One region of the Nocardioides sp. JQ2195 genome, then DNA from elsewhere that is predicted to be linked to it. Evidence: predicted binding sites of a transcription regulator. Region 1 holds the regulator's gene; the other holds the start of a gene.

Region 1 (11,311 bases):
GCGTAGCCGATGCCGAGCTGGCGGTAGTTGCGGGTGGTCTCGCCGATCGGCTCCGTCGGGAAGTCGGCGAAGCAGATCGAGATGTCCATCGCGGTGATGATCAGCTCGACGGCCTTCGCGAAGAGCGGGGCGTCGAAGGTGTCGTCGTCCTTGAGGAACTTCAGCAGGTTCAGCGACGCCAGGTTGCACGACGAGTTGTCGAGCGACATGTATTCCGAGCACGGGTTGGACGCGGTGATGCGGCCGGTCTCGGGGTTGGTGTGCCAGTCGTTGATGGTGTCGTCGTACTGCAGGCCCGGGTCGGCGCAGGACCAGGCGGCCTCGGAGATCTTGCGGAACAGGTTGCGGGCGTCGACGGTCTCGATGACCTCGCCGGTGCCGCGGGCCTTCAGGCCGAACTCGGTGCCGTCCTCGACCGCACGCATGAACTCGTCGGTGACGCGCACCGAGTTGTTGGCGTTCTGGTACTGCACCGAGGTGATGTCCTTGCCACCGAGGTCCATGTCGAAGCCGGCGTCACGAAGCGCACGGATCTTGTGCTCCTCGTTCATCTTGGTCTCGACGAACTCCTCGATGTCGGGGTGGTCGACGTCGAGCACGACCATCTTGGCCGCACGACGCGTGGCGCCACCCGACTTGATGGTGCCGGCGGAGGCGTCGGCGCCGCGCATGAAGGAGACCGGGCCCGACGCCGTACCACCGGAGGAGAGGAGTTCCTTCGACGAACGGATGCGGGAGAGGTTGAGGCCGGCGCCGGAGCCGCCCTTGAAGATGAAGCCCTCTTCCTTGTACCAGTTGAGGATCGAGTCCATCGAGTCATCCACGGAGAGGATGAAGCAGGCGCTCACCTGCTGCGGGCTCGGCGTGCCGACGTTGAACCAGACGGGAGAGTTGAAGGAGAAGTACTGGTGCACCAGCAACCAGGTGAGCTCGTGCTCGAAGAGCTCGGCGTCGGCCTCGGAGGCGAAGTAGCCGTGCTCCTGGCCGGCGTCGGTGTAGGTGTTCACGACCCGGTCGATGAGCTGCTTGAGGCTCCACTCGCGGGCGTCGGTGCCGACGGCGCCGCGGAAGTACTTGGTGGTGACGATCGTGGAGGCGTTGACGCTCCAGAAGTCGGGGTACTCGACGCCACGCTGCTCGAAGACGGACTCGCCGGTCTTCCAGTTCGTCTGGACGACGTCGCGACGCTCCCACGTGATCTCGTCGTAGGGGTGCACGCCCTCGGTGCTGAAGACCCGTTCGATCTTCAGGCCCTTGCCCTTGCCGCCCTGCGCCTTTGCAGAGCCGCTGTTGACCGTCTCCGTCATGTCTCCTCTTTCCCGATCTCCGGCTGATGAACTTCTGGTCGTGCCTGGTGCTGGTGTGACTGGTGCTGGTGTGCTTGATGCTGGTGTGACTGGTGCTGGTGTGCTTGATGCTGGTGTGACTGGTGATGTGGGTGTTGCTGCTGGGACCGCCGATGCGACGGATCCCTGAGTAGTGCGCCCGGCACGCAGCTTCCCCACTACGTGCCGGGCGGTCTGTGGTCAGCCCGTGGGCTGGGGTTGCTTCTCGCCGGGCGCCGACGCGCCGGCCTCGAAGCCATGGGAGACGCCGGCGGAACGCTCCGCACGCAGCATCGCGATCTCGGACTCGAAGTCCTCGGCGGACTCGAACGCGCGGTAGACGCTGGCGAAGCGCAGGTAGGCGACCTCGTCGAGCTCGCGCAACGGGCCCAGGATGGCGAGGCCGACCTCGTTGGCCGGGACCTCGGCGGACCCACCGCTGCGCAGTGCGTCTTCGACGGCCTGGCCCAGGCAGGCCAGCTGGTCGGCGGTGACCGGACGACCCTTGCAGGCCTTGCGGACACCGGAGACGGCCTTCTCGCGGTTGAACGGCTCGCTCGCGCCGGAGCGCTTGAGCACCGTCAGCTGCATCTGCTCGACCGTCGTCCAGCGCTTGTTGCAGGCCGGGCACGTCCGGCGGCGGCGGATCGATCCACCGTCGTCGCCGACGCGGGAGTCGAGCACGCGGGTGTCGGTGCTGCGGCAGTAGGGGCAGTGCATCTCTGGCAGCCTCCTTCACGGGCTCGTACGGCGAGTTGTTGCGCTGTGCTGGCGTGGGTTTGCGGTCGCTCCACGGGACACCACGAAGGCCCCACGGAAGGGGGCTGCTGAGGCGGTCTCGTTGTGGAGAACAGGTCGTTCCCTGTGGACAACTGGCGGTCAACTGTGGGTTCTCGACCCAGTCCCTGTGGACTAGATGTGGAAAACCACAACGGTGTAACTACTAGATGTAGTGGTAACCGTACGTCGGCTCCCCAGCCGATGCAAGCCCCGTCCGAGATCTTTTTCCATCACTCGTATAACCGCAGGTCAGGGCCGAATCATCCCTCCGACACGCGCCTCAGTGGCATCCTTCGAGTGTCCCGCGAGTGCTCTGCGCGTGCCTTGCGAGGCACCTGACGAGCCACCTGAGGCGACGCCCTCGCCAACTGTGAGCGCCGACCTCCCGACAGTGGAGGATTTCACGCACCAGCTGCGTGAAATCCTCCATCGTTCGACCCTCAAGCGCGCACTCAGCGACCAGCCCGCCGACCTTCCGCACCGGCTTCTCCACAGGTCATCGCCGACCCCGTTGCGGCGATCGACCGGGCGCTGAAGGCTTCCTCCATGGATGTCCGTGCCCTGCAGGCGATCCAGGAACACCAGGCCGGCGTGATCTCACGCCGACAGGTGGTGGCCTGCGGCGGCACCGACCGCGACATCGCCCGGCTGGTGCGCCGACGCACGCTCACCCGTGTGATGACCGGTGTCTACGTCGACCACAACGGCCCGCTCTCGTGGGAGCAGTCCGCGTGGGCGGTGGTGCTCCGGCACTGGCCGGCCGCCCTGACTGGCGGCTCGGCACTGGTGGCGCATGGCCTTCGCCTCCCCCGTTTCCTGAGGGCACCGGGTCCGACGGCCTTCGACGCACTCGGGCCGACCGGTGACGCGCCCACCGGTCGGCGCCGGGGCGCGACCATGATCCCGGGCGTCGGGGTCGACGTGATGGTGGAGGCGCACCGTCGACCCGACCGGGTGGCGGGTGTGCGCCTCACTCGCTCACGAAACTTCGACGACCTGGCGCTCCTGCACCTCAGCCCGCCGCGCGTGCGCCTCGAGCACGCGGTGCTCGAGGTCGCCTCACGTGCGCCTGACGAGGCCGCTGCCGTCGGAGTGCTGTCGGATGCCGTCCAGTCCCGGCGAACCACAGCCCAGCGCCTGCTGGTCGCGCTCGAGCTCCGCCCACGGATGCGGCATCGCAAGCTGTTGCTCCGCCTGCTCGCGGACGTGTCATCGGGAGCCTTCTCGGCGCTCGAGCAGCGCTACCTGGTCGACGTCGAGCGCAGGCACGGCCTGCCCACCGCACGCCGGCAACGCCGGGAGCGCCGGGAGCGCGGAGTGGTCTTCCGCGACGCCGACTACGAGAAGTACGCCGTGATCGTCGAGCTCGACGGTCGCCTGGGCCACGAGTGGTCCGACGATGCAGGCCAGGACCTCGACCGAGACATCGATGCGCTCATCGACCAGCGGGTCACCGTGCGAGCCCGCTGGCACCAGGTGCTCGATCCCTGCCGTCTCGCCGCGGCCCTCGTGCGGATCCTGTGGGCTCGCGGCTGGACCGGCCGACCCCGTTCGTGCGGTGCCGACTGCGCGGTCGGCCTACTCCTGCGCGCGCAGCCGCCGGACAGTGGAGGATTTCACGCAGACAGTGCGTGAAATCCTCCACTGTCGGCCGTGGCCCAAGCCAGGGTGTCGTGCGGGCCACATTTTCGCTGACCCCGCCCGCCATTCGTAGCGGCCTGACACAATGGCCATCGTGGCAAAGCAGGGGGCCGGAAAAAGAGCAGGATCTCGGCGGGGGCCAAAGAAGCGGTCGCTCCCGAGTCGGTCTGCCCTGCTCCTGTGCCTGGCGATCACCGTCTGCGTGGTCGCGTGGGGCTATCTCGTGTTCGCCGCGATCGACTTCGGGCGCTCGGCGCGTGGCGGCGAGTCGGGGGCCTGGACCTTCCTCGGCCTGGCCTGCCTGGGCGCCGCTGCCTGCCTGTTCGTCGGGATGATCCTGATCGGCCGACTCCTGCGCGCGACCGGCATCATCACCGCCCCGACCGGTCCGGACGGCAGAGGGACGCGCGCGCCGAGCCCCACGAGGCCCACGACCGTCTCGAGCGCAGGTACGAGCAGCACCAGCGCGAGCGACACCACTGCCAGCGCGGGCTCGCACGTGAGCAGCACCACTGCCAGCGCGGGCTCGCACGTGAGCAGCACCACTGCCAGCGCGGGCTCGAGCACCAGCAACATCCCGAACACCGCGAGCAGCGCGCCGAGCACCACGGGCACCGGCAGCGCCAGCAGCACGCCGAGCGCCGGCACCGGCACCGCCAGCAGCGCCAGCAGCACACCGAGCGCCGGCACCGCCAGCGGTTCGCCGAGCTCGGCGACCACCAGCCCCGGCACCTCGGGCAGCATCACGCCGGCCGCCGTCCCGGAACCGCGCACCACACCCGGTCCCGACCCGAGTCGGGACACCCCGCCCCAGGGCCACCACAGCGCATCCGGCAACAACAGTGCATCCAGCAACCACAGCGCATCCAGCAACAACAGCGCAGCGGGCAACCAGGTCGGACACAACCTGCTGTCCGGCGACACGGCCGAGGTGCCCAAGGTGCCGTCCGCGCGCTACAAGGGCAAGCGCATCGCCCGGTGACCGCACGCCACGAGGCCCCGCGCAGCGCCCGATGACCGCACCCCACAAAGGCAAACGCCTCGCCCGCTGACCACACCCCACGACGCAAGCGCCTCGCCCGGTGACCGCGGAAGATCCAGTTAGGTTAACCTAACTCGGTGGTTCCACCTTCCCCCGCGCGGCCAACGGTCGCCCCGCCCGAGCGAGTCCACGCACCCCCCGGAACGCCTGGAACTTCCACGCCACCGGCCAGCGCCTGGGCCCTCCTGCGACGCGGGCTGGCCCGCAACAAGGCTCGCCTGGTCGCCAGCTTCGGTCTGCTCAGCCTCTGGCAGGCCTGCGAGACCCTGGTGCCGGTGATGATCGGCCTGATCATCGATCGCGCGGTCGCCACCGGCGAGGTCCGCGAGATGGTCGTCTGGGGACTCGCCCTCTGCGCGCTCTTCGGCTTCCTCTCCTACGGCTACCGGTTCGGCGCACAGATCGGGTTCAGCGTCATGCAGCAGGAGATGCACCGGACCCGCGTCGAGATCGCGGCGCACGCGCTGCACCCGCGCGGAGCCAGGACGTCCCTGCGCCCCGGCGAGACACTCTCGCTGGCCACTGCCGACGCCGAGCTCGTCGGGCAGTTCATCCGCTCCATGGGCTTCACGGTCGCCGCGGTCATCTCGCTGGCCGGAGCGTCGTGGTACCTCCTCACCCTGGACCTGACGCTCGGCCTCGTGGTGCTCGTCGGCGTCCCGATGGTGCTCGCGCTGACCCAGGCGATCACCCCCGCGATCTCCCGGCACACCGAGCACCAGCAGTCCACGGTCGCCGAGGCGACCGGCGTCGCCACCGACCTGATCCGCGGCCTGCGCGTTCTCAAGGGAATCGGTGCCGAGTCGGTCGCCGGGTCCCGCTACCGAGCACTCAGCGGACGGGCCCGCGACGCATCCGTGCGGAGCACGTCGACGTACGGCGCGATGGCCGGCCTCACCCAGGGCCTCTCGGGACTGTTCCTCGCGGCCGTCGCTGTGGTCGCCGGGCACCGGGCACTCTCCGGTGACATCAGCATCGGCGAGCTGATCGCCGTGGTCGGCCTGACCCAGTTCCTGGCCGAGCCCCTCGGCATGCTCGGCGACATCTCCGCCCACACCGCACGGGCCCACGCCTCCGCCCGCCGGATCGTGGTGTTCCTGCACACCCCGCACCTGGTGCCGGTCGGCGACGCGCACCCGCACTCGGGGGCAGGACTGCGACTCACCTCCGTCACGGCTCCCGGCCTCAACCGGGTCAGCCTGGACTCTCGCCCCGGCGAGATCCTCGGCATCGCGGTCACCGACCCGGCGGCTGCCGCTTCACTGATGGCGCTCGTGAGCGGCTCGTCGTCCCCTGTCTCCGGCGACCTCACCCTGGGCGGCCTGCCGCTGGACGAGCTGTCCCTCGCCGCCCGCAACGAGCACCTGCTGGTCAGCCCGCACCACGTCGACCTCTTCGAGGGCACCCTGCGCAGCAACATCGACCCGACCTCCACGCTCGCCCCCGCGGAGCTGGACCGACTGCTCGACGCGTCGGCCTGCGCCGACGTGGTCTCGCTCGTCCCCGAAGGCCTCGACCAACCGGTCACCCCCGACGGCGCCACCTTCTCCGGAGGCCAGCGCCAACGCATCGCGCTGGCCCGCGCCCTCGCCACGGACGCGCCCCTGCTCGTGCTGCACGACCCCACCACCGCCGTCGATGCGGTCACCGAGCACCGCATCGCAGCAGGCATCCGCGAGCTGCGCAGCGACGCCGCGGGGCGGCGTACGACGTGGCTGGTCACCTCCTCCCCCGCCCTCCTCGCGCAGTGCGACCGGGTCTTGCTGATCACCGACGCCGGCGTCACCGGCGAGGGCACCCACCACGAGCTCGCCGCCGACCCGACGTACGCCGAGGTGGTGCTGCGATGAGCACGCGCCACCTCCTCCCCATCGCCACGCGCCAGGAGACGGCCGGGCTCGCCTGGCGCCTGGTCGCCCGTCACCGGTTGCCGCTGGTGGCATCGATCGTCTCGTTCGTGCTGGCCGGCCTCTGCGCCTTGGTGGCGCCGTGGATGCTCGGGCACATCGTCGACCTGGTCATCGAGGGCGCCCCGGCGCGCGAGCTCACCACGGCCGCCGTCGTCATCGGCGTCGCAGCCGTGGGAGGCGGGTTGTTCACCTGGGCCTCCGTCGCCTTCCTCGCCCGCGCCGGCGAGCCCGCTCTGGCCGAGCTGCGCGAGGACGTGCTCGACAAGGCACTCGCCCTGGACTCGGCCCGCGTCGAGGCAGCCGGCACCGGCGACCTGCTCTCCCGCGTCGGGGACGACGCCCGCACCGTCGCCAGCTCGCTCACCGAGATCGTGCCGACGCTGGTGAACTCGCTGGTGCTCGTGGCCTTCACCGCCGCCGGCCTCTTCGCGCTCGACTGGCGTCTGGGCCTGGCCGGCTTGGGGGCGCTGCCGTTCTACGTGATGGGACTGCGCTGGTACCTCCCGAAGTCGGGCCCCTACTACGCGCGCGAACGCGTGGCCCAGGGCGAGCGCGCCCAGGCCATGGTCAGCGGGCTGCAGGGTGCACCCACCGTGCGCGCCTTCGGGATGTCGGCCGACCAGGTGGCCACCATCGAGGACCGCTCCGACGAGGCCCGCACCATCTCCGTCACCGTGTTCAGGCTGCTCACCCGCTTCGGCGCACGCTCCAACCGCGCCGAGCTGATCGGGCTGCTGCTGGTGCTGACCACCGGTTTCCTGCTGGTGCGCGCCGACTCCACCACGGTGGGCGCGGTGACCGCCGCCGCGCTCTACTTCCACCGACTCTTCAACCCGATCAACGCGCTGCTCTACATCTTTGACTCGGTGCAGTCGACCGGCGCCTCGCTCTCCCGCCTGGCCGGCGTCTCGCTGCTGCCCCCTCCGCCTGCCCGGCCGGGTTCGCTGCCGGCCGCTCCGGGGCCACTGACACTCGCCGGCATCGACCACGCGTACGTCGAGGGGCGCCCGGTGCTCTCCTCGGTCGCGGTCACCATCGCACCGGGCGAGCGGGTCGCTCTCGTCGGTGCCACCGGGGCCGGCAAGACGACACTCGGCGCGATCGCGGCCGGCGTCCTGCCGCCGACGTCCGGACGTGTGGACCTGGCCGGCACCTCATTGGCGGAGCTGCCCAGCAGCGTCCTGCGCCAGCGGGTCTCGTTGATCAACCAGGACTTCTACGTCTTCGCCGGCACCGTGCGCGACGCGGTGACCCTGGTCGCCGCCGACGCCACCGACGACGCTGTCCGGGCGGCGCTCGAGACCGTCTCGGCCCTCGGGTGGGTCGAGGCGCTGCCCGACGGCCTCGACACCGTCATCGGTGGCGGCGCCCACCCGCTGACCCCGGCCCAGGCCCAGCACCTCGCCCTGGCCCGGATCGCGCTCGCCGACCCGTGGTTCGTCGTGCTCGACGAGGCCACCGCCGAGGCGGGCTCTGCCGGCGCCCGCGACCTCGAACGGGCCGCACTGGCCGTCACCGAGGGCCGCGGCGCCCTCGTGGTCGCGCACCGGCTGACCCAGTCGGAGTCGGCGGACCGGGTGCTGGTCATGCACGAGGGCCGCGTGGTCGAGGAGGGCAGCCACGACGAGCTGTTGCGCTCCGGCGGTCGGTACGCCGAGCTGTGGGCTGCCTGGTCGGGCAGCTGAGCCGAGTCGGTCGGCACCACGGCGCGCCTCACCGGGCTCCGTCGGGGACGTCCAGGGCTGCGGCCATGAGGGCACCGTGGCCGAGCGCCGGGCCCTGACGCCCCGGCCCAACAGCAACGCGTTCCGCACTGGCCGCCGTGGACCAATTGGTCCACCGCGGCCAGTCCGCGGGCGACCGCCCACCCGGAGCCCTTCGAGACGGACAGGCCGCTCATCACCGTGCGTCACAGGGCGGCGGCGAAGAGGACGGTGCCGACGCCGTCTGCGCCTCGCTGGGCAGCCGAAGGCTCCCCGCGGACAGCCGTGGGGATACGGCGCTCTCCCGGTCCCGTCCACCCGCCGCACGACACGTCGAATCTTTGTTCGAGGAAATCCTTGCCTTGTTCGAACACATGATCTAACTTCGTACATGTGTTCGATCGAAAGTCTGATCGATCCCGACAGCTCCACAGCTTCCCCGGAGGCCGTTGTCGGTGGTCACCGTTAGACATTCGCTCAGCACCGACCACCCACTTCCCCCGGAGGTCTCGATGAGCACCATGACCCTCAGCCCCGCCAGCCAGACCAGCACGATCCCGGTCGGCCAGCGCCAGGTCAGCACGATCCAGGTCGGCCAGCGCCAGACCAGCCAAGGCAAGGTCGGCCAGCGCCAGCTCCGCCTCACCCGGCGCGGCCGCGTGGTCATCTTCATCGCGGCACTGCTGGTGGTCATGGGCGCCGCCCTTCTCCTGGCCAACGCATCGACGGCCACCAACCACGCCGGCGTCGACCAGCCGACCCGGGCAGTCGTGGTCGAGTCCGGCGACACGTTGTGGAGCATCGCGGGCGACCTGGCCGGGGACGGCGAGGTGCGTGACATGGTGCACGAGATCAAGCAGCTCAACGCGCTCGACTCCTCGATGCTGATGACCGGCCAGACCATCTTCGTGCCGATCAGCTGACACAGATTTCCGCAGGTCGCCTCGACCCCGGCCTGCGGATGGGGAAGACGAAGGGCGGGGCGCCGACAACCGGCCACCCCGCCCTTCGCACGCCCGAACCCAGCTCGCACCTGAACCCGCGACACGTTCGAACAGGTGTTTGAACCCGAGGGCGATTGAGGCTACGTTGGAAATCCACCCGGACAGGACTGCGGAAGGCACGCCGATGGCACGAAACGACAAGGTCGCCGAACTCCCCGACGGGCCTCCCGACGCGACGGGCCTGACCCCGCGCCAGCAGCGCATCCTGAACAGCATCAGCGACTCCCTCGAGCGCAAGGGCTACCCGCCGAGCATGCGCGAGATCGGCGAGACGGTCGGCCTGACCAGCTCCTCCTCGGTCTCCCACCAGCTCAAGGTCCTCGAGGCCAAGGGCTTCATCAAGCGCGACCCCAACCGTCCCCGCGCGATCCAGGTGTTCCTGCCCGAGACGATGGCCCCGGGCCGCGCCGTCGGGTCGGCCGGTGAGTCCGTCATCGACGAGACCGGCATCGGCGACGCGATGCCGTCCGCCACCTACGTCCCCGTCGTTGGCCGGATCGCGGCCGGCGGCCCGATCCTGGCCGAGGAGCGTGTCGAGGAGATCTTCCCGCTGCCGAAGACGCTCGTCGGTGAGGGCACCCTGTTCCTGCTCGAGGTCTCCGGTGACTCGATGATCGACGCCGCCATCTGCAACGGCGACTACGTCGTGGTCCGTCAGGAGCAGACCGCCCGCAACGGCGAGATCGTGGCCGCGTTGATCGACGGCGAAGCCACCGTGAAGACCCTGCAGCGGCGCGACGGCGAAGTCTGGCTGATGCCCCACAACGATGCCTACGAGCCGATCGACGGCAGCAACGCCAGCATCCTCGGCATCGTCACCGCGGTCCTGCGGCGGGTGTGAGCCCCGCGCGGGGCGTGAGTCGTCAACTGCGTCGAGGCGGCAAGGGCGTGACAGAATCCGCTCATGCTTCGCACCTCCACCCTTGCTGTCCTCACGCTCGTGGCCGCCGGGCTGTCCACCAGCCCGGCCCACGCTGACCGGACCAGTGCTGACCGCGGCGGTGCCGACCGCTCCGACGACGTGGTCTCGGCCGCGGGCCAACACCTCGACGGCCAGGTCGTGGACCGGGTGGCCGACACGGTGGACCAGACGATCCCGGAGCTGACCGAGCTCCTCGAGTCCGACTCCACGGCCCGCGTGCGCAACGGCCGACTGTTGCACCAGGACACCTTCGAGCAGGCCGAGTCCACGGTGTCCGAGCACGTCGCGCGGGCCTCGGCACCCCTGTCCCAGACGTTCGAGCTGCACAGCCGTCCCGGCGGCAAACGCACCATCTATCTCGACTTCAACGGCGAGCGGGTCTGCGACAGTGGCTGGACCGGTCCCGGCGACTGCATCAAGGCCCCCGCCTTCGACACCGACGGGCGCTCCGGGTTCAGCTCCGGTGAGCTGCGTGCCATCCAGTCCGCGTGGAAGCGCGCGGCCGAGGACTACGCGCCGTTCGCCGTCGACGTCACCACGGAGCGTCCCTCCGCCGGGGACATCACCCGCTCCGGCAGCGGCGACAAGCGGTTCGGCGTACGTGCCGTGATCACCAGCTCCAACTCGGTGCGCAAACGGGTCTGCGGTGGCCCCGGCTGTGGTGGCGTGGCGTTCGTCGACATCTTCGATCGGTCCCGGGCCAACCGCTTGCGCGACTTCTGGGTGTTCCCCCGGGAGGTCAACAACCAGCCCCGCCGGATCGCCGACGTCGTCTCCCACGAAGCCGGCCACACTCTCGGCCTCTCCCACGACGGCACGCGCAGGAGTCCCTACGCGAGCGGCCACGGCATCTGGGCGCCGTTGATGGGCTCGTCGAACCGCCAGCTCACCCAGTGGAGCCGCGGAGAGTACGCTCACGCCGACAACCGCGAGAACGACCTCTCCGTCATTGCCTCCAACGGTGCTCCGCGGGTCCGCGACGAC
Region 2 (11,311 bases), 1.9 Mb from region 1:
CACGTCCTACACATGGGTCTCCGGCGATGGTGAACAGTTCACCACCAGCAGTCCCGGGGTCGCCTACGACTCGGCCCTGCCGATGACCGCCTATGTCTCCCACAGCTATGAACACCCGTCCGAGGCTCTTCATCCGCGGGTGGACGTGACCTGGTCTGCGACCTATCGGGTGGGTGATGGTCGGTGGCTGCCGGTGCCGGGAACCGTCACCACAAGTGGGACCGCGGCCAACCTCGAGGTCGTCGAGGCGCGGTCTGTTCTGCTCGGCGGCTACTGAACAAAGTCTTGGCGCGACAGCGACGCAATGGCGGCGGACGCGTTACCGTGGTGAGGTGGGTAGGAACCGCATGTCCGTGGGCACGATGCGGCTCCCTGCCTATGACCGCTGTGATGACGAGGAGCACATCGGCTGACTCCTGGCGGCATCTCTGCGCCGCCAGCATCAGCCGTTCTGTCCGTCCTGCCGCGCGACCGGAGTCGCAGTCATGTCTGCACCCAGCTCATGTCGTCATTTCTTCTTCTTGGTGGCTGCCACCGCCTGCTGGGGCGGGGGCACAGTCTTGAGCAAGCAAGTCCTTGATCGTGGCGTTGCGCCGTTGACGCTGCTGGTCATCGAGCTCGCCGCAAGTTGCCTGCTCCTGGTGGGCCTGATGTTCCTCCTGCGTGTGGCGTGGGTCGGAAGTCGTGCCTTGGGCAAGCTGGCCCTGCTTGGGGTGCTCAATCCCGGCGCGGCCTACGCCTTGGGGCTGCTCGGGCTGACCACGATCAGCGCCAGCATGTCGGTGTTGCTCTGGGGCAGTGAACCGGTGTTGATCTTGTTGATTGCGATTCTCGTGCTTCGAGAGCGGGTCGCGGCAGCGACACTTGTGGCAGTCATCGTGGCGCTGGTCGGAGTGCTCCTGGTGGTCCATCGACCAGGAGCAGCCGGCGATCTGGCTGGCATTGCTCTGACCGTGTCTGCTGTCACCGCCTGCGCCTGCTACACAGTGCTCACCCGTAGGTTGTTGCTCGACGATGGGTCTCTGCTCGTGGCACTCGTCCAACAGGGAGCCGCGCTCACGTGCGCGGTGGTCGTTGCTGGGTTGTCTGCATTGACTGGCGTCGCTGACCTGCGACCACCCGCCGATGCCAGCTCGTGGGCGTTGGCCGTTCTGTCGGGTTCGATCTACTACGGATTCGCGTTCTGGTTCTTCGTGGCTGGTCTGAGCGGGGTTCCTGCATCGACGGCGGGGGCGTTCTTGCCGTTGACTCCGGTGTTCGGTCTCGCCGCTGCCTCCTTCGTGGGAGAACGACTGCTGGAGCGGCAATGGCTCGGCGCCGCGCTCGTCATCCTGGCCACCGTCTCGCTGACCGGTCGTCACTTCACCACCCGGGGTGACGAAGCGCAGGTCTGACGACAGTTCGAGAAGGCGTCGTGGAGTCGTGGCTCGTGACGATTGCCCGGGGGCAGGAGCTGATCAGGAATCCGGGTTCTTTCGATGCTTGACGGATCCGTCGCTTGGTGGTGAACCAGACGATGGCCGCCGGAAACATCCGTCGCCGGGGTCTGGCGGATGATCGCCAGTGACGTCCGTGCTGCCGGTGTTGTCGCGGAAGTAGCTGCGGCCAGCCGGGGACAACCACAGGTAGGTGCCCAGTTCGAGAACCGAGTAGCTCCAACCACGGTGGGTCTTCATGCGGTGGTGGCGACGACACAGGGCAGCGACGTTGCATTCGCACGAAGCGCCTCCCTCGTGGAACGGGATGGTGTGGTCGTGATCGCAACGCGTGGCGACGCGGTTGCAGAAGGGAAAGACGCAGACGTGGTCGCGGGCGTCGATGCGGAGCTTGAGCCGGTCGGGAAGCTCGTACTGCTCGACGTTCTCGTGCTCGGAGAGGTCGATCACCGGCGTGACGGTCAGGTGCGTGTCACCACGGCCCGCCCACTCACGGATCTGCGGGACCAGCAGGGGAACGCGGCCCTTCTCCAACCGTCCGACGATGTAGGTTCCTTCGATGGCGTCACGGGAGAGGTGGACCACGAGGGTCATCTTCTTGCTCGGCTTGCGCGAGATCGTGGTGCCGTTGATCAGGTCGAGGGCGGCTGCCGGGTCCGCGAGGATGCCGATGGCCATTGCACGACGCACCTCATGGCTCTCGGGGACACCGAGGCTGTGCAGGATCTGGGAGATCTGGTTGATCTTGTCGTTGAAGTCGAGGACGTCCTTCATCTCACCGCTGATCTGCATCCGGGCGAGGCCCGTGTGGGAGAAGTTGGAATCGAGGGTGACGTGTCGCTTGTCGAGCTCTTCGAGCTGCTGCTGCTCGCGCTGCTCGGGGTAGAGGACCAGCATCGCCTCGTCGATGAGGCGTTCGAGGGTGATCAACCCGACCTTGTGGGCGACCTGCACCACGGCCGCATCGACGTGTGCGGCGACGTCGTCGGGGTGACCGATGGTCATCTGCGCGATGCGGCGAGCACGCCAGGCGGTGAGCTCGCCCCGGGCGAGGCGCTCCCACACGAGGGGAAGCCGGTGACGCAGCTCCATGGACTCGTGGATCAGCCGGTCGCCGGCCTCGTGGGACATCCCGATCGCCAGCGCGAACTCGGCGCCGGCGTCGTAGGCCATCTGAGGCAGGGTCTGCACCCGGAACTCATCGGCCTCGACGATCTCGAAGGCGCCGGTGTCGTGGGGACCGTCGACGGGGTGCGCGGCCGCCCATTCGGTGGCCCGCAGCAGGATGAGGCGCTCTGCATCGTCGGAGGCGAGTCGCATCGCCCGGGCATCTTCGAGCACCTCGGCGACGGTCGAGGAGGTGGGCGCGAAGGTGCTGGACATGGTCCATATTTTGCTTCGAATGGATGTTCGATGACAAGAGGTTTCGGCGATCTGTGGAGAAGTATTTCCGCAGGTCAGAGGCCCTTTTGGCCCGGTTTTCATGCACAGGCAGTGTCGTTGCGGTCGAGCGGTCCGAGGCGGGCCTAGACTCGCCGCAATGGACGAGGAAGAGCTGCTCCCCGAAGCGATGGCCGCGGTCCTCGCCGACTATGAGCGCCACCTCGTCAGCGAGCGCGACCTCACCCCGCACACGGTGCGCGCCTATCTCGGCGACGTCTCGTCCATGCTCGACCACGCTCATCGGCTGGGAATCGACGAGCTGAAGGACCTCGACCTGCGCACCCTCCGGAGCTGGTTGGCCCGGCTGCAGACCCAGGGCAGGTCGCGGACGACGATCGCACGTCGTGCGACCGCAGCGCGTGTCTTCACCGGATGGTTGGTCAGGACGGGGCGATCCGAGACCGATGCCGGAATCCTGCTGGCGTCGCCGAAGGCGCACCGGCCGCTGCCCGACGTGCTCCGGGCGGACGAGGCCCGAGAGCTCGTCGAGCAGGCTGCTGAGCTCGCGGACGACGGCAGCCCGGTGGGAATCCGCGACGTGGCGATGCTCGAGCTGCTCTATGCCACGGGCATGCGTGTGGGGGAGCTGTGTGGCCTCGACGTCGACGACCTCGACTTCGACCGTCAGGTGGCGCGTGTGTTGGGCAAGGGGCGCAAGGAGCGCACCGTCCCGTTCGGCCAGCCTGCAGCCCTGGCGCTGAAGCGGTGGCTCGACCATGCCCGCCCCAAGCTGCGGGGCGAAGGTGCGGGCCCGGCACTGTTCCTGGGTGCGCGCGGCAAGCGGATCGACCAGCGCGCGGTGCGCACCTTGGTCCACAAGCGCATCCGTGACGTCCCCGGCGCCCCCGACATCGGTCCCCACGGCCTGCGGCACACCGCGGCCACCCACCTGCTCGAGGGTGGTGCAGACCTGCGTACCGTGCAGGAGTTGCTCGGCCACTCGTCGATGTCGACCACACAGGTCTACACGCACGTCAGCAGCGAACGGCTCCGGGCGGCCTATCAGCAGGCGCACCCACGCGCGTGACCCTTGGGAGGTTCGGAAGCCTCCACTAGGTTGACTCGGTGTCCTCACTCGAGAATCCGTTGGAAGCCTATTTCCGCAACAACGACGACCGCCTCATCCACAAGTGGATCCACTACTTCGATATCTATCACCGCCACTTCGAGCGCTTCCGCGGCAAGAAGCCCGTGGTGCTGGAGTTCGGTGTCTCCCAAGGCGGCTCGCTCCAGATGTGGCGCGACTACTTCGGGCGGGGTGCCAAGATCCACGGCGTCGACATCAACCCCAAGTGCAAGGAGCTGGAGCAGCGCAACACGAAGATCTTCATCGGGGACCAGGAGGACCGCGAGTTCCTGAGGTCCATCGTCGAGGAGATCGGGCCGGTCGACGTGCTGATCGAGGACGGTGGCCATCTGGGTCCCCAGCAGATCGCCACCTACGAGGAGATCTATCCGACCATGAGTGAGGACGGTGTGTTCCTGATCGAGGACCTGCACACCAGCTACTGGCCGAAGTGGGGCGGCGGCTACCGGAAGCCGGGCACGTTCATGCAGTACGCCAAGGGCTTGACCGACAAGTTGAACGCCTGGCACTCCAAGCAGCCACGCAGGCTCCAGGTGGACGACTTCACCCGCACCACCAAGTCGATGCACTTCTACGACAGCATCGTCGTGTTCGAGCGGGGCAGCGTGGTCAAGCCGCACGCTGAGAAAACCGGCAAGGCGACGGTCAACGACCCGCAGTGGAAGCGACCCGGCCGCCTGGCCGGACTGCGCGGGCGCCTGGCCGGACTGCGCGGGCGCCTCAGTCGCGGTTGAGGCCACTCTCGATCAACGCTCGCCACGCGCGCCCGTCGGACTGGTGCGGTGTGGTGGCGTTGCTCGGTGGCATGGACGGCAGGGCCATGGACATGGAGAGGCCCGCGAAGGGGAGCAACCTCACGGGTTGGGCTCCGACGAGGGTCAGGGGATCGAGATAGACGTCGTCCGCGTTGCGGATCAACCCCCAGTGCAGACAGGCTGCCGGGAGGCAGTGCGACTGGCGCAGCTCGAGTCGGCCGATCGGCTGCCCCTCGCCGACGACGTCACCGACCGCGACCGAGGCGATCACCGGTTCGTACGTCGTACGCGTGGCGCCGTGGTCGACCACCACGACCGAACGGCCCGCCAGCGCCGAGGCGAACGTGACCGTGCCCGGGAGGGCGGAGCGCACCACCTGGCCCGGGGATCCGACGAGATCGACCCCGCGATGCCCGGAACCCCACCGCGTGGCCGGGGGGTCGAATCCGGTCACGACGGTGGGGGTCGGGACGAGTGGCCAGGCACCCTCGGGGGCGGGTCGGTCACTCGCGGCTGCGGACCCGGCGCAACTCCCGCTGACCAGGAGCCACAGGCCCAGGACCAGCAGGATCGAGAGGGAGTCGCGTCGGTTCCACATGGAGTGATCGTGTCCCGGATGGCGGGGGCGTGGGAGGCGCGCGCGGCAGGCTGTGGAGAGGGGGCGGCCGGCCGTCGCCTGTGCGCGCAAAACGGCCTCGGTCCCGATTGGTCGCACACGCCCGGATCAACTAGGCTGGACTCCGCAATCCGTCCGCGGATTGACTTCGCACGCTCGCAGACCACGACGTACTCCTCGCGGAGTGCGACCACCCGTGGGTGACGATCCTCAGTTCCGGCCCCGCTCCAGCGGGCCGGATCGGATGGCCACGCGGCGTCAGGGCACCCGACACCCGTCGGGAGCAACGAACTGAAAACAATGCTGGTCGATCCACCGGCTTGCCTCTCCGATGCGGATCGGAGCACAAGGCGAGCACGCAGCGGTGCCTCGGCCACACCAACAGGAAAGAAGAAACATGGCAGTCGTGACCATGCGCCAGCTCCTCGAGAGCGGCGTCCACTTCGGACACCAGACCCGTCGCTGGAACCCGAAGATGAAGCGCTTCATCATGACCGAGCGCAACGGCATCTACATCATCGACCTGCAGCAGTCGCTGGCCTACATCGACCGCAGCTACGCCTTCGTCAAGGAGACCGTGGCCAAGGGCGGCGTCATCATGTTCGTCGGCACCAAGAAGCAGGCCCAGGAAGCGATCGCCGAGCAGGCGACCCGCGTCGGCATGCCCTACGTCAACCAGCGTTGGCTCGGCGGCATGCTCACCAACTTCCAGACCGTGCACCAGCGCATCAACCGCCTCAAGGAGCTCGACGAGGTCGACTTCGACAACGTCGCCGGCTCGGGTCGCACCAAGAAGGAACTGCTTCACATGAAGCGGGAGCGCGACAAGCTCGACAAGACCCTCGGCGGCATCCGCGAGATGACGCGTACGCCGTCCGCCGTGTGGATCGTCGACACCAACAAGGAGCACCTCGCCGTCGAAGAGGCGCGCAAGCTCCGGATCCCGATCATCGGCATCCTCGACTCCAACTGCGACCCCGACCTGGTCGACTTCCCGATCCCGGGCAACGATGACGCGATCCGCGCGGTCGGCCTGCTGACCCGGGTCGTCGCCGACGCCGTCGCCGAGGGCCTCATCGCCCGCTCCGGTGGCAAGTCCGAGGGCGCGACCGCCGAGGAGCCCCTGGCCGAGTGGGAGCGCGAGCTCCTGGCCGGTGACGCCGACAAGGCTGCCGTCGAGGCGACCGGTGGCGACGCCGCCAAGACCGAGACCCCGGCCTCCGAGGGCACCGGTGCCGCTGTCGAGGCGCCCGAGGCTGCTGCTGCCGCCGAGGCCGTCACCGAGGCGCCAGCCGAGGTCAAGCCGCTCGCCGACGTTCCCGCCGGTGAGTTCGGTGCCGACTCCGCTCCCGCCAACGAGGACGGTTCGGGCCCCGAGGGCTTCGAGATCAAGGGCAACAAGGACTCGAAGAAGTTCCACGCTCCGAGCAGCCCCTGGTACGGCCGCACCAAGGCCGAGGTCTGGTTCAAGTCGGCCGAGGCCGCCGAGGCCGCCGGTTTCGTGAACGCCGAGACCAAGGCCGACGACAAGGCCTGACCCACGACCCGGGCCATCCGGCCCGAGCCGTAGGCACGACGCTTCACCGGCGGCCGCGTCCCGAGCGGGCGCGGCCGCCGTTCACATTCCACACATCTGAACTTCGAGGAAGAAGGATCATGGCTAACTTCTCCGCAGCCGACGTCAAGAAGCTCCGTGAGCTCACCAGTGCCGGCATGATGGACTGCAAGAAGGCGCTCGACGAGGCCGACGGCGACTTCGACAAGGCCGTCGAGCTGCTCCGCGTCAAGGGCGCGGCCAAGGCCGCCGCCCGCGGCGCCGAGCGTGAGACCTCGGCCGGCCTGGTCGTCAACTCCGGTGGCGCCCTGGTCGAGATCAAGAGCGAGACCGACTTCGTCGCCAAGAACGACGACTTCGTCGCGACCGCGCAGCGCATCGCCGAGGCAGCCGAGGGTGCCAAGGCCGCCGACACCGAGGCACTGAAGGCCGTCGAGCTCGACGGCAAGACCGTCGGTGCCGTCGTCGAGGACCTCGCCATCACCATCGGCGAGAAGATCGAGCTGGGCGAGGTCGCCTACTTCGACGGTCCCGTCGCGGTCTACCTCCACAAGCGTGCCGCTGACCTGCCGCCCGCCGTCGGTGTCATGGTCGAGTACGACGGCGACGAGACCGCTGCCCGCGCCGCCGCGATGCAGGTCGCTGCCCTCAAGGCGCAGTACCTCACCCGCGACGACGTCCCGGCCGACGTCGTCGCCGCCGAGCGCGACGTGCTCGAGAAGAAGACGCTCGAGGAGGGCAAGCCCGAGGCTGCCGTCGCCAAGATCGTCGAAGGCCGCCTCGGTGGCTTCTTCAAGGAGATCGTCCTGCTCGAGCAGGAGTCGGTCACCGAGAGCAAGAAGACGGTGAAGGCCGTCCTCGACGCCTCGAACACCTCCATCAAGCGCTTCGCCCGCTTCGAGGTCGGCGCCTGACCCAACCGGGCACGCACGCACCCCGGCAGGCCAGGAGACCTGGAGCAGGCTCCACACAGGGGCGGTACGACGAACACGTCGTGCCGCCCCTGTGTCTGTGCGGGCGTCAAGTTCGACCGGGGGCGGAACCCTCCAGTAGGTTTGCCACGACGAACGACCTCCACGAAGGGAATTGGCCCGTGCCTTACAAGCGTGTCCTGCTCAAGCTCTCAGGTGAGGTCTTCGGTGGAGGCCAGGTCGGTCTCGACCTCGACGTGATCGGTGGCATCGCCAAGGAGATCGCCGACGTGGCGCGTGACGGCACGCAGGTGGCAATCGTGGTCGGTGGCGGCAACTTCTTCCGTGGTGCCGAGCTGCAGCAGCGCGGCATGGAGCGCGCCCGTGCCGACTACATGGGCATGCTCGGCACCGTGATGAACTGCCTCGCGCTGCAGGACATGGTCGAGCAGCAGGGCGTCGAGACCCGGGTGCAGACCGCCATCACGATGGGACAGGTCGCGGAGCCCTACATCCCACGCAAGGCGATCCGCCACATGGAGAAGGGGCGCGTCGTGATCTTCGGTGCCGGCGCCGGCATGCCGTTCTTCTCGACCGACACCGTGGCTGCGCAGCGAGCCCTCGAGGTGCGGTGCGAGATGATCCTGATGGGCAAGCAGGGCGTTGACGGCGTCTTCGACTCGGACCCCAAGACCAACCCCGACGCCGTCCAGTTCGACGAGCTGACCTACGACGAATTCCTCTCTCGCGACCTGAAGGTCGCCGACGCCACCGCGATCAGCCTCGCCCGCGACAACAACATGGGCATGGTCTTCTTCAACCTCTCCACCCCGGGCAACATCGCCCGCGCGGTGCAGGGTGAGAAGATTGGCACGCTCGTGAGCGCGTCGACCGCCTGACCCTGCAGCGAGCCGTACGCCGACCCAGCAGCGACATCCGTAGCCAACAAGGAGAAACCGTGATCAACCAGGTCTTGTCAGAAGCCGACCAGAAGATGGCGAAGTCGGTGGAGGCGACCCGCGAGGAGCTCGCGGCGATCCGTGCGGGTCGGGCGAACCCGAGCATGTTCAGCAAGCTCACCGCGGAGTACTACGGCACCCCCACGCCGATCCAGCAGCTCGCGTCGTTCACGTCCCAGGACGCGCGCACCATCCTGATCGCACCGTTCGACATGAGCGCCATCGGCGCCATCGAGAGGTCGATCCGTGACTCGGACCTGGGCGTCAACCCGGCCAACGACGGCAAGGTCCTGCGCTGCGTCTTCCCGGAGCTGACCGAGGAGCGCCGCAAGGAGTACATCAAGATCGCCAAGGGCAAGGGCGAGGACGGCCGGGTCTCGGTCCGCAACGTTCGCCGCACCGCCAAGCAGTCCCTCGAGAAGCTCGAGAAGGACGGCGAGGTCGGCAAGGACGACGTCACCGGGGCCGAGAAGAAGCTCGATGCCACGACGAAGAAGCACACCGACGCGATCGACGAGATGCTGAAGAACAAGGAAGCCGAGCTGCTCGAGGTCTGAGCAACCCCACAATGACGCCTGCCACGACACCCGACGCACCCAAGAAGGACCACGGTCGCGCCGGACGGAACCTTCCTGCCGCCATCGCCTCAGCCGTCGTGCTGCTCGCAGCCATAGCGCTGTCGCTGGCGTTCTGGAAGCCAGCCTTCATGGTGATCGTCGCGATCGCCGTGGTGGTTGCGGTCTGGGAGCTGCGCCAGGGCCTGTTGGCACGCGACATCGACCTTCCCGAGCAGCCGTTGATGACCGGTGGCGTGGTCATGGTGGTCGTGGCCTACCTGTGGGGCGCCGACGCGCTGGTCACCGCGACCGCCGTCGCTGCACTGGTGACCATGCTCTGGCTGTTGCGGCGCGGGGTGGACGGCTTCGTCAAGAACGCCACCGCCTCGGTGTTCACGCTGATCTATGTGCCGTTCCTGGGATCGTTCGTGGCGCTGATGCTCGCCGAGGGTGGCTCCACCGACTTCGACCGGTGGGACGAGGGCGTCAAGGGCATCATCACCTTCATCGGTGTCACCATCGCCTCCGACATCGGCGGCTATGTCGCAGGAGTGCTGTTCGGCAAGCATCCGATGGCGCCGGTGATCTCCCCGAAGAAGTCATGGGAGGGCTTCGCCGGATCGTTCGTCGCCTGTGTCGCTGCGGGCGTCGTCCTGGTGGTCCACCTGCTCGAGGGGGAGTGGTGGGTCGGCATTGCGCTGGGCGCAATCGCAGTCGTCATGGCCACCCTCGGCGACCTGTGCGAGTCCGTGATGAAGCGCGACCTCGGCATCAAGGACATGAGCCAGATCATCCCGGGCCACGGCGGACTCATGGACCGGCTGGACTCGCTTCTCGCCACCATCGCCCCGATCTGGCTGCTGCTCCACTACCTGGTCTTCTGATCCACGCGCACCAGCCAGCGTTGGTCCCGACAGGAAACCCGGGGTGACGGTCACGCACCGAGAGTGACCATCAGGCCGGTGCCGGTCAGCTCCTCCCACTCCTCCTCGCTCCACTCAGCGACCGGGGCGGCGTACTGCACGGCGAGCAGGTTCGGACCGAGCGAGCGGGCCAGGAAACGGGACTTGTACGTCGTCCCCTCGGAGGTCTCGTAGGTCACGTCCTGGCGCACGAACTCGACCGTGCCCCGGTCGGAGTCGACCTCCGCGGTGCTGTAGGCCGGGACACCGACGTCGACCACCCGGGGGTTGTCCCGCATCTCGTTGACGTACTTCTCGAGCCAGGCCTTCGAGTCCGACGCGTCAGCGTGGCCGTCGGTGTCGCGCTCCGTCAGCTGGTACGACGTGAAGAGGACCTCACCGCCGCTCCGCTCGAGCTGGTTCAGCCCGTTCTGGTCCCTGGTGGACCACTCCCACCCGTCGAGAGCGATCGGAAAGGCCCATAGTGGGGGAGCCATCGCGGCAGGAGCGTTCTCGTTCAGGGGCAATGACGAGTCCACCGTGTCGGTGGACGGTGCTCCAGCCGGGCCGTCGGTCGAGTCAGTCCCCGGCGCCTGCGATGCCGGCGTGGCCGGATCCTTGCTCGACTTGCTGTCGCCCGACTCGTCCTCGCCGCAGGCGGTGAGCGCGAGCAGGCCGATGAGCAGGCCGACAGCAGCGAGCAGCCGCCGTAGGGTGATGGCCGACATGGCGAACTCCTGGGTGGGAGGGAGCACCGGCCGAGTCGCCGGGACGTTCCATCCTTACCCGAGGCGCCGAGTCGGAAAACCCGGGAGTGGCCCGGACAGGGCGCTCGCAGCAGGTCGAGCCGGCGTACGCCGGGGTGAGCCAGGGGCGACCCGGGTCTGGGATTCGTGGGCCCGTTGACCGGGATGGGAGACTGGAGCGGTCATGACTGAACCGATCAAGACCCTTCCCCTTGTCTTCGACGAGCCGCGCGGGCGCAAGAAGCCGCCGCCACACCTCGCCGACTACGACGAGACCGGGCGCAAGAAGCTGCTCACCGACGCCGGCCTGCCCGGATTCCGCGCCAAGCAGCTCTCCACGCACT

What was found. The regulator LexA, encoded in region 1, represses DNA repair genes until DNA is damaged. The targets are predictions, from matches to a motif close to TCGAACANNTGTTCGA.
Region 2: a site for LexA is predicted at 2,835-2,850, ahead of ncot_RS06125 (HNH endonuclease signature motif containing protein). Genes of this name have one in related genera too.

Annotation. Positions count from the first base shown of each region.
Region 1 is NZ_CP050902.1:3,416,820-3,428,130, forward strand. Features, by position in the region: gene ncot_RS16225 (vitamin B12-dependent ribonucleotide reductase) at 1-1,307, opposite strand, end outside; gene nrdR (transcriptional regulator NrdR) at 1,527-2,045, opposite strand; gene ncot_RS16235 (hypothetical protein) at 2,652-3,740, shown strand; gene ncot_RS16240 (hypothetical protein) at 3,963-4,685, opposite strand; gene ncot_RS16245 (ABC transporter ATP-binding protein) at 4,866-6,638, shown strand; gene ncot_RS16250 (ABC transporter ATP-binding protein) at 6,635-8,383, shown strand; gene ncot_RS16255 (LysM peptidoglycan-binding domain-containing protein) at 8,914-9,324, shown strand; gene lexA (transcriptional repressor LexA) at 9,530-10,246, shown strand; gene ncot_RS16265 (hypothetical protein) at 10,310-11,311, shown strand, end outside.
Region 2 is NZ_CP050902.1:1,274,650-1,285,960, forward strand. Features, by position in the region: gene ncot_RS06115 (hypothetical protein) at 1-277, shown strand, start outside; gene ncot_RS06120 (DMT family transporter) at 486-1,394, shown strand; gene ncot_RS06125 (HNH endonuclease signature motif containing protein) at 1,458-2,819, opposite strand; gene ncot_RS06130 (tyrosine recombinase XerC) at 2,977-3,906, shown strand; gene ncot_RS06135 (class I SAM-dependent methyltransferase) at 3,945-4,700, shown strand; gene ncot_RS06140 (peptidoglycan DD-metalloendopeptidase family protein) at 4,687-5,319, opposite strand; gene rpsB (30S ribosomal protein S2) at 5,735-6,874, shown strand; gene tsf (translation elongation factor Ts) at 6,994-7,806, shown strand; gene pyrH (UMP kinase) at 7,986-8,702, shown strand; gene frr (ribosome recycling factor) at 8,765-9,319, shown strand; gene ncot_RS06165 (phosphatidate cytidylyltransferase) at 9,331-10,203, shown strand; gene ncot_RS06170 (hypothetical protein) at 10,254-10,949, opposite strand; gene rlmN (23S rRNA (adenine(2503)-C(2))-methyltransferase RlmN) at 11,152-11,311, shown strand, end outside.